Regions from separate parts of the Arthrobacter sp. 05T423 genome, predicted to be linked through region 3. Evidence: riboswitches for the same ligand, from Rfam matches in the RefSeq annotation. Region 3 holds a riboswitch; each other region holds the start of a gene.
What was found. A riboswitch is a leader RNA that binds a small molecule or an ion and turns the genes downstream of it on or off. The one in region 3 is predicted to bind S-adenosylmethionine.
Positions count from the first base shown of each region.

Region 1: another riboswitch for S-adenosylmethionine. It lies ahead of AC1DFE_RS15520 (DUF1737 domain-containing protein); the one in region 3 lies ahead of metX (homoserine O-acetyltransferase MetX).
Region 2: another riboswitch for S-adenosylmethionine. It lies ahead of AC1DFE_RS01710 (aminotransferase class V-fold PLP-dependent enzyme); the one in region 3 lies ahead of metX (homoserine O-acetyltransferase MetX).

Region 1 covers NZ_JBFTLC010000021.1:56,274-61,605, forward strand. Annotated here, with positions in the region: gene AC1DFE_RS15505 (aminotransferase class V-fold PLP-dependent enzyme) at 1-771, opposite strand, end outside; gene AC1DFE_RS15510 (O-succinylhomoserine sulfhydrylase) at 794-2,002, opposite strand; gene AC1DFE_RS15515 (rhodanese-like domain-containing protein) at 2,004-2,414, opposite strand; gene AC1DFE_RS15520 (DUF1737 domain-containing protein) at 2,411-2,719, opposite strand; SAM riboswitch class IV at 2,733-2,847, opposite strand; gene AC1DFE_RS15525 (NtaA/DmoA family FMN-dependent monooxygenase) at 3,090-4,385, shown strand; gene AC1DFE_RS15530 (aromatic amino acid ammonia-lyase) at 4,408-5,332, shown strand, end outside.
Region 2 covers NZ_JBFTLC010000001.1:357,738-363,069, forward strand. Annotated here, with positions in the region: gene AC1DFE_RS01705 (class I SAM-dependent methyltransferase) at 1-588, opposite strand, end outside; gene AC1DFE_RS01710 (aminotransferase class V-fold PLP-dependent enzyme) at 688-2,094, opposite strand; SAM riboswitch class IV at 2,130-2,243, opposite strand; gene hisN (histidinol-phosphatase) at 2,415-3,227, opposite strand; gene rsgA (ribosome small subunit-dependent GTPase A) at 3,294-4,409, opposite strand; gene aroA (3-phosphoshikimate 1-carboxyvinyltransferase) at 4,393-5,332, opposite strand, start outside.
Region 3 covers NZ_JBFTLC010000005.1:159,873-165,204, forward strand. Annotated here, with positions in the region: gene AC1DFE_RS06460 (alcohol dehydrogenase catalytic domain-containing protein) at 1-928, opposite strand, end outside; gene AC1DFE_RS06465 (MFS transporter) at 1,026-2,408, opposite strand; gene metX (homoserine O-acetyltransferase MetX) at 2,653-3,885, opposite strand; SAM riboswitch class IV at 3,899-4,014, opposite strand; gene AC1DFE_RS06475 (bifunctional o-acetylhomoserine/o-acetylserine sulfhydrylase) at 4,120-5,332, opposite strand, start outside.

The sequences.
Region 1 (5,332 bases), on a different contig from region 3:
GCGGCGGACTTCAAGGCCTTCCTTGCCGGCCGGAACGGCGGAATGCCCGTCCAGCATGGCGGGTTCAAGCCGTTCCAGGACTGACGCCCGCACGTAGAGGAACGCGGTGCCACGCGGCCCGCGGAGAAATTTTCGGCCAGTGCCCGCCAGCACGTCGCAACCCAGTGTTTGCACATCCAGCGCCATCTGGCCCACCGACTGGCATGCGTCAAGCACAAACGGCACCCCGGCGGCACGGCAGCGCCTGCCGACCTCGGCCGCCGGATTGACCAGGCCGTTGGCCATGGGCACATGAGTCAGGGCGACCATGGCGACGCTTCCACGCTCAAGCTCCCTCTGCAGGTGCTGCACGTCGACCTGGCCGTATGGGTCGTCGTCGAGAACCACAATCCGAAGGTCGTGGCGCCGCGCCAGCTGGCGCAGCGCAATGACGTTGCCGGCATACTCGGTGCGGCCGATCAGCAGCCGCATCCGCGGAACAAAGGGAAAGCTGTACACCGCCGCTGCCCACGCCCGGCTGCCGTTTTCGGCCAGGGCTATCTCATTCGGCTGTGCTCCGATCAGCCGGGCCACCGAGGAGTAGACGTTTTCCAGCCGATCAGCAGCCTCCTCGGCCGCCTCATAGCCGCCGATTTCCTCTTCACGGCGTAAATGGCGCATCACGGTGTCCGCCACAGGACCGGGCATGAGGGAACTTCCCGCGTTATTGAAATGGGCTACGTTCAGGACGCCGCGGGTCTGCCTGCGCACCGCTTCAACATCAATGGGCATACCCACATCCTGCCCCAACGGATCAGATCTGCTTGAGTGCCTGCTCCAGGTCACCGATGAGGTCATCCGCATCCTCCAGCCCGACGGACAGCCGCACCACTCCGTCGCTGAGCCCGATCGCGGCGCGTCCTTCCGGACCCATGGCCCGGTGCGTCGTGGTGGCGGGATGGGTGATCAGCGACTTGGCGTCGCCAAGGTTGTTGGAGATGTCGATGATCCTCAGGGCGTCCAAAAGCGCAAAGGCGGCTTCTTTGCCCGACTGGCCGGCCGTCGTCGCAAGCTCCAGCGTGAGGACGGTGCCGCCGGCCTTCATCTGCTTGGCCGCAAGCTCGAACTGCGGGTGCGACTTGAGCAGCGGGTACTTGACCCAGTTGACGGCGGGCTGGGCTTCCAGCCATTCGGCCAGGCGCAGTGCCGTGGCGGAGGAGTGGTTCACGCGCAGCGCCATGGTCTCGAGGCCCTTCGTGAGGACCCAGGCATTGAACGAGGACAGCGCCGGGCCGGTGTGGCGCATGAGCTGCTTGACCGGCCCGTCGATGAATTCCTTGGTGCCCAGGATGGCGCCGCCCATCACCCGGCCCTGGCCGTCGATGTGCTTGGTGCCGGAGTAGACGATCACGTCCGCGCCCAGGTCTCCGCAGCGCTGCAGCAGCGGTGTGGCGAAGACGTTGTCCGCCACAACCTTGGCGCCGGCGGCGTGGGCGAGTTCGCTGACCGCCGCGATGTCCACGATTTCCTGCATGGGATTGGACGGGGATTCGAAGAACACGGCGGCGGTGGGGACCGAGAGGGCCGCGCGCCACTGCTCGAGGTCCGGGCCGTCCACGAACACCGTCTCCACGCCCCAGCGGGGCAGGATTTCGTTGAGGATCACGAAACAGGAGCCGAACAGGGAACGGCTGGCCACCACGCGGTCCCCGGCCGCGAGCAGGGCGCCAAGGGCGGTGAACACGGCGGACATGCCGGACGCCGTCGCAAAACATGCCTCGGTGCCTTCGAGCAGGCGGAGCCGTTCCTGGAAGGTGGCCACGGAGGGGTTGCCGTAGCGCGAGTAAACGAAGCGTTCGTCCTCGCCGGTGAAGGCGCGCTCGGCGGCCGCGGCGGATTCGTAGACGAATCCGGAGTTCAGGAAGACCGGCTCGGTGGTCTCTTGGAAATTGGTGCGGTCAAGTCCGCCGCGGACGGCCTGGGTATCGGGGCTCCAGCCGGCGGCGTCGTGATTAAAAGTCAACTTAGTTCTTTCCCAGGTTCGTCGGCAGTCCGCGGTTCTTCCAGCCGTTCACGGTGCGCTCGCCGTAGCGGTCGGGTTCGCCCTCGAAGCCTTCGAGCACGTTGTAGGCGGTGAAACCGGCCTGCGTGGCGGCGATGGCGGCGGCGATGGAGCGCTGGCCGGAGCGGCAGAGGAAAAGCAGCTCCGCCTTGGTGTCCTCGGGAGCCTGCTGCTTCAGCTGCTCGACGAAGTCGGGGTTGGGGATGCCGCCGGGAAAGGTCCACTGGATGAACAGGGGGTCGTTGTCGGTTGCCTTAGTGTCCGGGATGCCGATGTGCGCCCATTCGCCTTCGGTGCGCACATCAACCAGGACGGCGCCTTCTTCGAGCTTGGCCCACGCGTCCTGCGGGGTGAGGTCTCCGGCGTAGCTCATGCGTGGCCCTCGTAGGCTTCTGCGCTGAGGTCCTCGTCGGAGTCCAGCCGGTCCACGGCGGTGGCGACGGCGGCATCCGCGCTGGCGACGGCGTCCGGCAGGATGACGGCCTGGGCCACGATGACGCTGGTGCCGTTGAACGTGGCGGCCGGGCTGCCGTGCAGCACGTACCCCTCGGCCAGGGCCGCGGAGATGCGCTCACAGAACGAGCGGTCGTCCGGCCCCGTGATCAGGCGGTAGGACAGCTTTTCCTCAGGTTTATCCTGCTGGGACGGCAGCGTTGCAACGCCGGGGGCGTCTGACACGACGGATCTCCTTTTCTCACGCTTGCAGCTCGAAGTGGTCGATATGCCGAGTATTCACCTGAGGCACCCCGCCGTGGAAGGAGGGTTGCCGACCGGCCAGTCAGGGCTTAATGCCGGTACTCATTACTCCCCGAAAACGTAGCACTGACGGCGGCGGCGCGCACCGCCGCCGCCGTCATCTTCCGTAACGCACCAAACGGCAACGCGGGGTCACTTACGGCCCAATCCGGGTGCGGAAGCGGCCGTAAGTGACCCCGCGTTGCGGTCACAAAGCCGTTGGCCGGGAGGATAATGACGGGAGATGAACCGCCGTAACGCCGGATGAAACCAGGCCGCAGTGAATGATTCGACCGCGAATACAGTGACTCCCATGCTGCACTTTGGATGGTTTGTGGGCCACGGCTTCGGGGTCCAGGGCTGGGGGACGCCCGGGTACGGAATCGGCTATGACTGGAAGAAACCCGCCCCTTACCAGCACGCGGTCCGGGAGTTTGAACGGGCGGGGCTGGACCTGTTCATCATCGAGGACTCGCTCACCGTCCCCGACACCTACGGCGGCAGCGCGGAGGTTTCGCTGGCGCAGGCATCCTTTGCCCCGAAGCACGATCCGCTGGCCCTGGTGCCGTACCTGCTGTCCGCCACGGAGCACCTCGGCATTGTGCCCACCATCAGCGCCTCGTTCTATCCGCCGTTCACCGCAGCCCGGCTGCTTGCCACGCTGCAGCACTTCTCCAACGGACAGCTGGGCTGGAACGTGGTGACCTCCGGCAGCGACCTTGCCGCGCAGAACTACGGGCTGGACCAGCAGATCGAGCACGACCTCCGCTACGAGAAGGCCGAGGAGTTCGTAGGCGTCGTGCGGAAGCTTTGGCGCAGCTGGGAACCGGACGCCATCCTGGAGGACACCAGGGCAGGCGTCTTCGCGGACCACACCAAGGTCCGGCCGATCCACCACGACGGGGAGTTCTTCAAGGTCCGGGGACCTCTGAACACGGCCCCGCTGCCGGAGGAACCGGTGCTGGTGCAGGCCGGGGCATCCCCGCGGGGCAAGGCCTTCGCCGGGGCGAACGCGGATGTTGCGATTGCGCTGGCCCGCGGTGCCGGCGGCATGAAGGCCTACCGCGACTCCATCCGCGCCGAGGCCGCCGCGGCCGGACGGAACGCCGACGACGTCAAGGTGCTGTTCGTCCTGAAGCCCACCGTGACCGGCTCCGAGGCCGAGGCCGAGGAGCTGCGGACCGCCCGCCGCGAGCTCACGCAGCGGGACATCGACAGCCAGCTCAACTCGATCTCCTACCTGTCCGTCATCGACTTCAAGAAGTTCGACCTCGACGCGCCCCTTCCCGAGCTCAGCACCAACAGCAACCAGGGCACCCTGGAGCACTTCACCAAGGCCGCGCCGCCGGGTTCCACCCTGCGGGAGATCCTGCAGGCCCGAAGCGGCGGGGCCGGTGACAGCATCATCGGCACGGCCGAGGAAATCGCCGACTACCTTGAGGAAACCGGGGCCGCAGTGGGCGGCGACGGCTTCCTCTTCTCCGGCTTCGTGGACCCGGCCACCATCCATGGCGTGCTGGACCGGCTGGCGCCGGTGCTGCGCCGTCGCGGGCTGCTGCGGACGAGCTACGGCGACGGCGGCTTCCGCCGGAACCTGCTGGACTTCTAGGGCCATGGCAGGGGCTGGTCCAATGGCAGGGACCGGGGGACGCCACGGAGTGAGGCCGGGCGTCCGCAGCGGCACGTTCCTGATCGGCACGGCCCACATCCGTGCCGACGACGTGGCCGCGGCAGCAGCCGATCCCGCAGTGGAGGTGGTCCTCAGCGCCGAAGCACTTGAACTCGTGGGGCTCTCACGCGAGGTGGTGCAGGCGGCCATCGATTCCGGCCACCGGGTCTACGGCCTCAACACCCTGCTCGGCTCCGGCCGTGACACGGCCGTGGAACAGGAATCCATCCGCGACTTCCAGCTGCAGGTGGTGCGGTACCACCACAGCGGCGTCGGCGAGTTGCTGGACCCGGATGAAGTCCGGGCCCTCATCCTGGCTAGGCTCATCGGATTCACCCGGGGAGGCTCGGGGGTCCGCCCGCAAACTGCCCGGTTCTACGCCGAACTGCTGAACAGGGGCGTGCTGCCGGCCGTTCCGCGCGACGGGTCCGTCGGCTCATCGGACCTTACCCAGCTTGCGGCGGTTGCCGCCGTCGCCATCGGGGAGGGGCAGGCGCTTGCTGCCGACGGCGGCCTGCTGGCCGGCGCGGAGGCACTCTCTGCCGCCGCGCTGGAACCGCTGATCCTGGCGCCCGGCGAGGCCCTCGCGCTGGTCAGCGCCAACTCCTATTCGATCGGCGCCGGCGCGCTGGAACTCCGTCGCATCCGGTGGCTCGCCGATCTGGCGGACACTGCGCTGGCGCTGTCACTCGAGGCCACTGCAAGGTACGACGGCGCCGGGAACCTCAGCCCGTTTTCGCCGGCCGTGCAGTCGGCCAAGGCGGTGAACGGCCAGAGCGTCTCGGCTGCCAACGTCCGGCGCCTGGTACGCGGTGGCTGGCTGGAGGATCCGCGGCGGCAGGTGTCGGTCCAGGATGCCCTGTCCTTCCGGGCCGCACCGCAGACGC
Region 2 (5,332 bases), on a different contig from region 3:
GTCGTCCGGGGTGACGGGATCCTCCCACCGGGTCAGGTGGCTTTCCAGGGACGTGAATTCCGGGCCGATCCTGGGGCGGAAATCCGGTTTGTGGACGTCCCCGGCGTGCATGATGCGGGAAAGCCGGTGCACCCATGGCACTGACGTGTCCAGCTGGTTCCAGATCAGGCCCAGCACGCCCTGGGGCTTGAGGATCCGGGAAAGTTCCGTGCTTGCCCGCAGCGGGTCGCACCAGTGCCACGCCTGGGCAACGCTGACGACGTCGAATGCCGCCCCGGGCAGTCCGGTCTCCTCCGCGGTCCCCTCCAAAGCCTGAACCCCGGGATAGGCGAGGCTGAGCTGCTCGAGCATGTCCAGGGAGGGGTCCACCGCGCTGACGCTGAGCCCGCGTTCCACCAGCAGCGCGGTGAACTTCCCCGTTCCGGCGCCGATATCCGCGGCCGTACGCGCCCCGGCCGGAATGAGCCAGTCGGCGGAGTCGCGAGGGTAGCCGGGACGCACGCGGTGGTAGTGCTCGCCGCCGTCCCGGAAGCTCTGTCCCAGCTCCTGCCGACGCCCGTGATGAAGTTTGGGACCACCCCGTGCCACGCACAGTCTCCTTAGGCCGACGTCGAAAATTACCTTTCGAATCTACCGTACGGTGACCGTTGCGGCAGCAGGACCGGGTGACGTCAGTCCTGGGCGCCGTCAGTCCTGTACACAGGGTGCGGCGCCGGCGGTGCCGGGGGTGTTGGGTGCCCAGTCGGGGTACGTGCGCGTGTCATTTGCCGGAACCCAGCGCCCGGCGTCCACTACGTAGTCCCAGCCCAGGCCGGAGCGGCATAGCTCCCCGATGCCGGCGAGCAGCCGCCGGGCGTCCTCCAGCCGTGATCCCACGCCGAAGCTGGCACGCAGCGAACCGGACGGCAGGCCGAGGCGCTTCAGCAGCGGGTGGGCGCAGAAGCGGCCGTCGCGCAGGCCCACGCCGTGTTCGGCGGACAGGTAGGCGGCCACCAAACCGGCGTCGTAACCCTCCACGGAGAAGTTGACCACACCGATGGCGTCGTCCGGGTCGCTGTCAGCGAAGATCTGGTGGACGGTGACGCCGTCGATCTCGCGCAATCCTTCGACGAGGAAGGACCGGATGGCAGCCTCGTGGGCGTGCCAGCTCTGCGGGTCCAGGGCAGCGATGACCTGGGTTGCCCGGGCCAGGGTGGCCGCACCGAGCACGTTGGGTGAGCCGCCCTCGTGGCGGGCGGGGCCGGTGGCCCAGCTGACGCCGTCGAGCCTGGCTTCACTGACCGCACCGCCGCCGGCGAGGTGCGGGGTGCCGGCGTCGAGCCAGTCAGGACGGCCGATCAGGACGCCGGCGCCGAAGGGGGCGTAGAGCTTGTGGCCGGAGAAGGCGAGGTAGTCGACGTCGTCTGCGGCGATGTTGACGCGGCGGTGCGGCGCGAGCTGGGCGGCGTCCACCACGATCCGGGCGCCGAATTCATGGGCCAGCGCAGCAAGGCGCCGGATCGGAAGGATTTCCCCGGTGACGTTGGAGGCGCCAGTCACAGCCAGGAGGCTGACATCGCCGTGCTCCAGTTCCGCCCGCAGGCTGCTGATGGTGGCTTCCAGCGTGTCCGAGGCCACCACGCTGCGGTGCGGCACGCCCTGCCACGGCAGCAGGTTGGCGTGGTGCTCGATGTCGAGGTAGAGCACTTCCCCCGTGTGGTGGTGGTCCTCCACCGGGAGGCAGCCGGCCAGGAGGTTGAGGGAGTCGGTGGTGTTCCGGGTGAAGATGACGGCGTCATCCGCGCGGCCGCCCACGAACTCCCGGACGATGTCGCGCGCGTTCTCGTACACGGACGTGCTGATCTGCGAGGCATAGCCGGCGCCGCGGTGCACGCTCGCGTAATACGGCAGGATCTCATTGAGGTATGCGGAAACAACCGACAGCGCAGGCGCGGAGGCGCCGTAGTCAAGGTTGGCGTAACGGATGTGGCCGCCCTGGATCAGCGGTGCCTGGATCTCCGCGCCGGTGACGGCGGCCAGGGGACGGCCGGCGGCCGCAAACCGGCCATCCAGCACGCCGGCGTCGGTGGTGGAAGAAATGATGGCAGTCGTCATGGGACCTCACTGAGAAAAGGACCCCGTGTGACGGGGATCCGCGCTTGCCGCGTCCGTTCCGGATCGGCCTGGTCGTCACCCGGGGCACCCCACCGCGAATGGAGGGTTGCCGGCCAGCTAACCGGGGTTTAGCGCTGGCACTCGTGACCTGTTACGAGACTAGGACATCCGGACGGGCGAAGAAAAAGGCGGTCCGGAATGTTAAGCGGATTATTACGTGGGCCAGATATTCGGCCTGCTGCCGAAGAAACGACGGCGGGCGCCACCAAAAGAGGGCGCCCGCCGTCGCAAAATTMAGCTGAGGGGCTTCGGAGCGGAAACTAAAGCAAGTCGTCCAGTTGCGGGTTGAGACGCTTGAGGACTTCAGAGTGCAGGATCGAGTTGGTAGCCAGTGCATTGCCGCCGAACGGGCCGTCCGTGCCCTCGAGGGAGGTGAAGCGGCCGCCTGCCTCCGTCACGATCGGCACCAGCGCCGCCATGTCGTACAGGTTCAGCTCCGGTTCGCAGGCGATATCCACCGCTCCTTCGGCCACCAGGCAGTAGGACCAGAAATCCCCGAAGGCGCGGGTGCGCCACACATCCTCGGTGAGCTGCAGGAACTCATCGAGGTTTCCGCGGTCCTTCCAGCCGCCGAGGCTGGAGTAGGACAGCGAGGCGTCGGCGAGGCTGGACACATTGGACACCTTGAGCCTCGTGGCGGCCGCTAGGGAACGGCCTGTGTAGGCGCCGGCGCCCTTGGCCGCCCACCAGCGCTTGCCCAGTGCCGGTGCGCTGACCACGCCCACGACGGGTTCGCCTTCGTCGACGAGGGCGATCAGCGTGGCCCAAACCGGAACGCCGCGAACAAAGTTCTTGGTGCCGTCGATGGGGTCGATGATCCAGCGGCGCGAACCGTGGCCGGAACTTCCGAACTCCTCGCCGAGCACGGCGTCGCGGGGGCGGGAGCGGGACAGCTGGCCGCGGATGGACTCCTCGGCGGCCTTGTCCGCATCGGTGACCGGCGTCAGATCTGGCTTCGTCTCGATCTGAAGGTCCAGCGCCTTGAACCGGCTCATGGTCTGGTCGTCCACGGAATCGGCCAGCACGTGGGCCAGACGCAGGTCATCGTTGTAGGTTGAAGCGGGTTGGGTCATGCTTCCAAACTACCCTCAAAGGCCGGTCGGGGCGGGGAGGTTCCGGCCGCGCTGCGGCCGTGGGCGCTAGCTGACGCTGCCGAGTTCCTTGGTTTCCTGGGCCTCCATGCGGGGGTCGGTGCCTAGCAGGCGGCGCAGGGACACGAGCCTGGCTGCTCCGGTGGGGCCGGCGTGCCCGGCTGCGACCCAGGCATCAACGCCGCAGTTGACGGCGGTGGCGTCGTGCTTGCAGCCGCGTTCGCAGGCCTCGGTGCCCGGCTGAAGGTCGGGAAAGGAGTGCAGGATGCGGTCCGGATCGACGTGGGCCAGCCCGAAGGAGCGGATGCCCGGCGTGTCGATGATCCAGCTCCCCGTGGGGGCATCAGCAAGCTTGAGGGCGAGGGCCGACGACGACGTGTGGCGTCCGCGGCCCGTCACGGCGTTGACGCCGCCGGTGGCGCGCTCGGCGCCCGTCAGCGCGTTGACCATGGTGGATTTGCCGACGCCGGAGTGCCCCAGCATCACTGTCACCTTGCCGTCCAGATGGGCGCGGAGTTCGGACACCGCGGCAACGTCGAGCCGGGCCGAGAGGCCGTCGTCGGACCGGGCGTCGATGCCGGATGCGTCGGAGTCGGCGGTGCGGCTGATGATGACCGGAAAGTCGAGGTGGCGGTAGTTGTCCAGCAGCTCGGTAGGGTCCTTGACGTCCGCCTTGGTGACCAGCAGCAGTGGCTCAATCCCGGCGTCGTAGGCTGCCACCAGCGCCCGGTCGATGAACCCGGTGCGTGGCTCCGGGTTGGCGGCAGCGACAACCACCACCAGCTGGTCCGCGTTGGCCACCACGGCGCGTTCCACGGGATCCGTGTCATCGGCGCTGCGGCGCAGCAGCGTCTTGCGGTCCTGGATTTTCACGAGCCGTGCCAGCGTGTCCGGCGCGCCCGAGACGTCTCCCACAAGGGAGACGAAGTCTCCGGCCACCACGGGGGAGCGGCGCAGTTCGCGGGCGCGGGCTGCGATGACTGTCCGCTCCTGGCCGGAGTCCTCGCCGACGACGGCCGTGTAACGCCCCCGGTCAACCGTGATGATCCGTCCGGTGACGGCGTCCTCATGGCTGGGCCGGTCCTTCGTCCGGGGCCTCGAACCTTTCTTGTTTGGCCGGATCCGGACGTCGGATTCGTCCCAGGAGTCAGTGCTGCGTGCCACCAGTGGTCCCTGCGGTGTAGGTCCCGTCCCGCTGGCTGAGCATGTCAGCCCACAGTTTGGGGAAGTCCGGCATGGTCTTGGACGTCGTGGCGATGTCCTGAACTTCCACACCCTTGACGGCCAGCCCCAGGATGGCACCGGCGGTGGCCATCCGGTGGTCGGCGTAGCTGTGCACGACGCCGGCATGCAGGTCGGCGGGGCGGATGATGAGTCCGTCGGTGGTTTCCTCGGCATCGCCGCCGAGGCGGTTGATTTCGGTGACGAGGGCGGCGAGCCGGTCCGTTTCGTGTCCCCGGAGGTGGGCGATGCCGCTCAGCCGGGAGGGGCCCGAGGCCAGCGCGCAAAGTGCGGCGACGGTGGGCGCGAGTTCGCTCGTTTCGGCGAAGTCCGCACCTTTGATTTCGCTCCCGCCTGTCACCGTCAGGGTACCGTCCTGCAGGGTCACCGTCGCTCCCATGTCCGTCAGGATGCTGCGCCACATGTCACCCACCTGCGTGGTGTGCTCCGGCCAGTCCGGAATCCGCACGGTGCCGGCCGTCGCAAGCGCGGCGGCCAGGAACGGCCCGGCGTTGGACAGGTCCTGTTCGATGCGCTGGTCGAAGGCGCGGATGGGGCCGGGGCTGACAATCCACTGGTTGGGCGTGGAATCATCCACCACCACGCCCGCGCCGCGCAGCACGGCAATGGTCATGTTGATATGGTCCAGGCTCGGGACGGTGCTGCCGGAGTGCTCCAGATGCAGGCCGTCCTTAAACCGGGCACCCACCAGCAGCAGCGCGGAGACGAACTGGGAGGACGCGCTGGCGTCAATGACGAGGTGCCCGCCGCGGACCTGCCCCGTGCCTTCCACGCGGAACGGCAGCGAGGCGGGCGTTCCGCCGGCCTCTCCGCTGACAGTTACTCCGAGCCCTGCCAGCGCCTCG
Region 3 (5,332 bases):
CCGTCAGTTCGGATGACGGATGGGGCAGGCCGACCGAAACCACGGCGCCGCCCCGGGTCACGTGCCCGAGGCAGGCGGCGATCACGCCGGCCGAGCCGACAGCCTCGATGGCGACGTCCACGCCGTCGCCCGCCGCCTCCGCGATCAGGCGGGCGGCGTCCCCGGGCGTACCCACAGCGGTGGCGCCGCTGTCGCGGGCGAGCTGGTGCTTGCCCGGATTGGGATCGATGGCGATCACGCTGCCGGCGCCGGCCAGGGACGCGGCCATGACGGCGGAAAGGCCCACCGCCCCGAGCCCGAAGACGGCCACCGATTGCCCGGCCATGACGGCTGCGGTGTTGAGCACCGCTCCCATGCCGGTGAGCACGGCGCAACCGAACATCGCCGCGACAGTGTCCGGGACGTCGTCGTCGATCACCACCACCGACTCCCGGGCCACCACCGCGTATTCGGCAAAAGCCGAGACGCCCAGGTGATGGTTGATCCGCTCCCCCGCCGGCGTCCGCAGCAGCGCCTCGCCGTGCAGCAGATCGCCCGAGCCGTTGACCTCGGCCGCCCGGTGGCACAGAGCAGGACGGCCGGACCGGCAGGCACGGCAGTCCCCGCAGCTGGGCACGAACACCAGCACCACATGCTCGCCTACCGTTACATCGGAGACGCCGGCCCCGACGGACACCACCCGTCCCACCGCCTCGTGGCCCAGCGCCATGGGAAGGGGCCGCACCCGCGAACCGTCCACCACGGAAAGATCCGAATGGCACAGGCTGGAGTAGGTGATGGCAACGCCCAGCTCGCCGGCACGGGGCTCCGGCCGTTCCAGCTCCTGGACCACAAGAGGCCGGGCCTCCTTGTAGCTGGGTTTCCGTGCGGCGGCGCCGGCAGACGTGTCAGCGTTGGGAACGGTGGAGTAGAGGACTGCTGCCTTCATGGGAATCCTGCCTTGGGGTCGGTGAACGGCCGACTGCCCGGCCCCGCTGACGTGGGGGGCCGGGCAGCTTGACTGGTTCGTGGTTGGAGAGCCGGACCTACTTCTTGCCGGCCGCGAGGAGGTCAGCGGTGCCCTGGGCGTCGGCCGCGTCCACGTCGTGGAGCGAAATGCCGCGGGTTTCCTTCAGGAAGAACACCGCGACGGCAGTGATGGCGCAGGCAATGAGCAGGTAGATCGCCACCGGTGTGGAGGACTTGTAGGTGGCCAGGAGCGAGGCGGCGATGATCGGGGCCAGTGAGCCGGCGACGATCGAGGTCACCTGGTAGCCCAGCGAGACACCGGAGTAGCGCATCCGGGTGGGGAACATTTCCGCCATGATCGCCGGCTGGCCGGCATACATGAGCGCGTGGAACAGCAGGCCGATCATGATGGACGCCAGGATGATCACGTCGTTCTTGGTATCCATCATCGGGAAGGCGAAGAAACCCCAGGTGGACCCCAGGATGGCGCCCGCCATGTAGACGGGCTTGCGGCCGAAGCGGTCCGACAGCTTGCCGACCAGCGGAACGGCGACGAAGTGCAGGGCGTGGGCGAACAGCAGGAGCAGCAGGATCCGGGTGGTGTCGGCCTGGACCACCGTCTTCAGGTAGGTGATGGAGAAGGTCACCACGAGGTAGTAGAGGATGTTCTCGGCAAAGCGCAAGCCCATGGCGGTGAAAACGCCACGCGGGTAGCGCCTGAACACCTCCGCAACGCCGTAGCCCTTATGGCCGGCCTCGACCTCTTTGCGGGCTTCCAGGAAGATCGGGGCATCGTTGACCTTGGTGCGGATGTAGTAGCCGATCAGGACGATCACAGCGGAGAGCCAGAACGCCACACGCCAGCCCCAGCCGAGGAAGGCTTCCTGGGTCAGCGTGGAGGACAGGATGAACAGCACGGCCGTGGCGAGCAGGTTGCCCATGGGCACGGCGGACTGCGGCCAGCTGGCCCAGAAGCCGCGGGACTTGCTGGGGCTGTGCTCTGCCACGAGGAGGACTGCCCCGCCCCATTCACCGCCGACGGCGAAGCCCTGGGCGAACCGCAGGAAGACCAGGAGCGCGGGGGCCCAGTAGCCGACCTGCTGGAACGTCGGCAGGCAGCCCATCAGGAAGGTGGAGACACCCACCAGGATGATGCTCAGCTGCAGCAGCTGCTTGCGGCCGAACTTGTCCCCGAAGTGGCCGAAGACGATGCCGCCGATCGGGCGGGCAATGAAGCCGACGGCGTATGTGAGGAAGGCGGCGATGATGCCGTCCAGCTCGCTGCCTGCATTGGGGAAGAAGGCCTTGCCGAAGACCAGGGTGGCGGCCGAGGCGTAGAGGAAAAACTCGTACCACTCCACGACGGTGCCGGCCATGGACGCCGTGACAACCTTTTTGAGGCCTGAGGCCTTGACGTCGGTTTCCTCTGTACGCCTTGCGGCGGAGCTTTCCGTACTCATTGCGAACTCCTTCGGCGTCTTCCTCGACACCACGGGGACCAGTCGATGGCGAACGGATGTGATGCGCACCACGAACGCCGGATTCAACGAGTATGGTCTGCCCAACAGGCAACCTCAACGCCAAATAGTGCAGGGCACATCTGCAGAAATGCACATGCGAGGCGCCGCTGCGGCCGAAGAATTGTCCGGGCGCGCCACGATGCCCCCGGGCATCCGCGCCGGCGGCGGGCCCGCCGGTGCGGCGTCAGTTGAGGAAGTGCGCCCTGAGCTGGGCGTTCAGCTGCCCGATCTCCGTGAGGAAGCCGTCGTGACCGATCGGCGAATCGATCATGTGGACATCCACGTTCCCCGGCAGTGCTTCGGCGAGTTCCACCGACTGGGCGGGAAAGTACAGCCTGTCCGTCTCCACGGCGGCAACGAAGAAGTCGGCGGAGGCGCGGGCCAGGGCTTCCTTAAGCGTCCCCCGGCCGCGGGTGACGTCATGGCTCATGAGTGCTTCCGTCAGGGCGATGTAGCTGTTGGCGTCGAAGCGCCGGACCAGCTTGTTGCCCTGATGGTCGAGGTAGCTCTCCACCTGGTAGCGTCCGCGGCCTGCCAGCACGTCAGCCTGCAGCGGCGCCTCGGCGGGCTGGGCATTCCTGCCGAACCGGAAATCGAGTTCATAGGCGGAACGGTAGGTGATGTGGGCAATCCGGCGTGCGAGCGCCAGGCCCTCCTCGGGTTCCGGGCCGCCGTAGTAGTCGCCGCCGTTGAAGTGGCGGTCCTGCCGGATGGCGAGCGTCTGCGCCTGGGCGAACGCGATCTGTTCGGCGGTGCTCCTGGCCCCGACGGAAATGACACCGCAGCGGCGCACCCGCTCCGGGAAAGTCACTGCCCACTCGAGCGCGCGTGCACCGCCCATGGATCCGCCCACCACTGCATGCCAGCTGCTGATGCCGAGCCGGTCGGCGAGCCTCGCCTCGGCAACGGTGGAGTCCCTGAGCGTCACCAGCGGAAAACGTGAACCCCAGGGCTTGCCGTCCGGCGCAGCCGACGACGGTCCGGTGGACCCGTAACAGCCGCCCAGGATATTGATGGAGATGACAAAGAACCGGTCCGTGTCCGCCGGCGCACCGGGTCCGGCGAGCTGTTCCCACCAGCCTTCCTCGTCCCCGGCTCCCCGGGTCACGTGGGTGCTGCCCGTCAGGGCATGCTGAACGAGGATGGCGTTGGAGCCGTCCTCGTTGAGCATTCCCCAGGATTCGTAGGCCAGGGTCACGTCCGGCAGGAATCCGCCGGCCTCAAGTTCCAGGCTGCCGATGCTGACGTACTGGACAGCGCCATCCTGATTTGTGGCCTCGAAAAGTGTGCCACTGGAAACGGTGCCGTCTGGAACGGTGCCACTTGGACTGGTGCCACTGGGAACCGTGGCACTTGGAACCGTGCCGTTCGGAAACTGGGCAGCGGGTACGTCGGTGCGGCTGACAGAAATAGTCATGGGTTAAACCTCTTCTACGCGCTTGCCCGCCGGCAGCAGTCCGGCAGGCCAGGTCTTCACCCGGGGCACCCCACCGCGGAAGGAGGGTTGCCGGCCAGCAAGCCGGGGCTGTCGCTGGCACTCATGACCTGTTGCCAAGTTTATGAAACAGGCGGACACATGTGCGAAGAATGTGACGGCTGTGTGACTCCCGGCCCGCTCACGGGACGGGAGTCACACCCGTGGCACCTGAAGTCAGACGCCTTTGGCCGCGCGGAATCCGGCGTCGAGGTCGGCAAGGATGTCGTCGATGTGCTCCAGGCCCACGGACAGCCGGACCAGGCCAGGGGCAACACCGGCCACGCTCTGCTGTTCCGGAGTCAGCTGGCTGTGCGTGGTCGACGCCGGGTGGATGACCAGGGAACGGACGTCGCCGATGTTCGCCACGTGGGAATGCAGCTCCAGGGCGTCCACAAAGCGCTTGCCGGCTTCGGCGCCGCCGGCCACCGTAAACGCCACCACCGCGCCGGTGCCCTTGGAGCCATACTTAAGGCCACGCTCGTACCAGGGGCTGGACGGCAGTCCGGCGTAGGCCACGGACTCGACGTCGTCGCGGGCTTCCAGCCAACTGGCCACCGCCTCTGCGTTGGCCACGTGGCGCTCCACCCGCAGGCTCAGTGTCTCCAGGCCCTGGGCGATGAGGAAGGCATTGAACGGGGACACTGCGGAACCCAGGTCGCGCAGCAGCTGGACTCGCGCCTTGAGGATGTAGGAGAGATTGGCCCCCAGGGCTCCGCCCGCGCCGAGGTCCCGGGCGTAGACGAGCCCGTTGTACGTGGGGTCCGGCGTGTTGAAGCCCGGGAAGCGCCCGGGATCCGTGCCGAAGTCGAAGTTTCCTGAATCCACGATGACACCTGCAATGGCGGCTCCGTGCCCGCCCAGGTACTTGGTGGCCGAGTGCACCACGATGTCTGCGCCCCACTCGAACGGCCGGATGAGGTAGGGCGTGGAAAGAGTGTTGTCCACGATCAGCGGCACGCCGGCGTCGTGGGCTGTCCGGGCAACGCCTTCGATGTCCAGGACGTCCTGCCGGGGGTTGGACACTACCTCGGCGAAGAAGAGCTTGGTGTTCGGCTGCACGGCATCGCGCCACTGCTGCAGGTTGTCCGGGTCGGCCACGAAGGTGACGGATACGCCGAACTTCTTCAGCGTGTGTGCCAGCAGGTTGTACGTGCCGCCGTAGAGGCTGGGGCTGGCCACCACATGGTCGCCGGCCTCGGCGATGTTGAGGATGGCGTATGTTTCGGCGGCCTGTCCGGAGCTCAGGAGCAGTGCGGCAAGCCCGCCTTCCAGGCTGGCGATCCGCTGCTCAACGGCGTCCTGGGTGGGGTTGCCGATCCGGGTGTAGATGGGAGCGATCTCGGCGAGCGCGAAGCGGTCCGCTGCGCTTTCTGCGCTGGGGAAGACG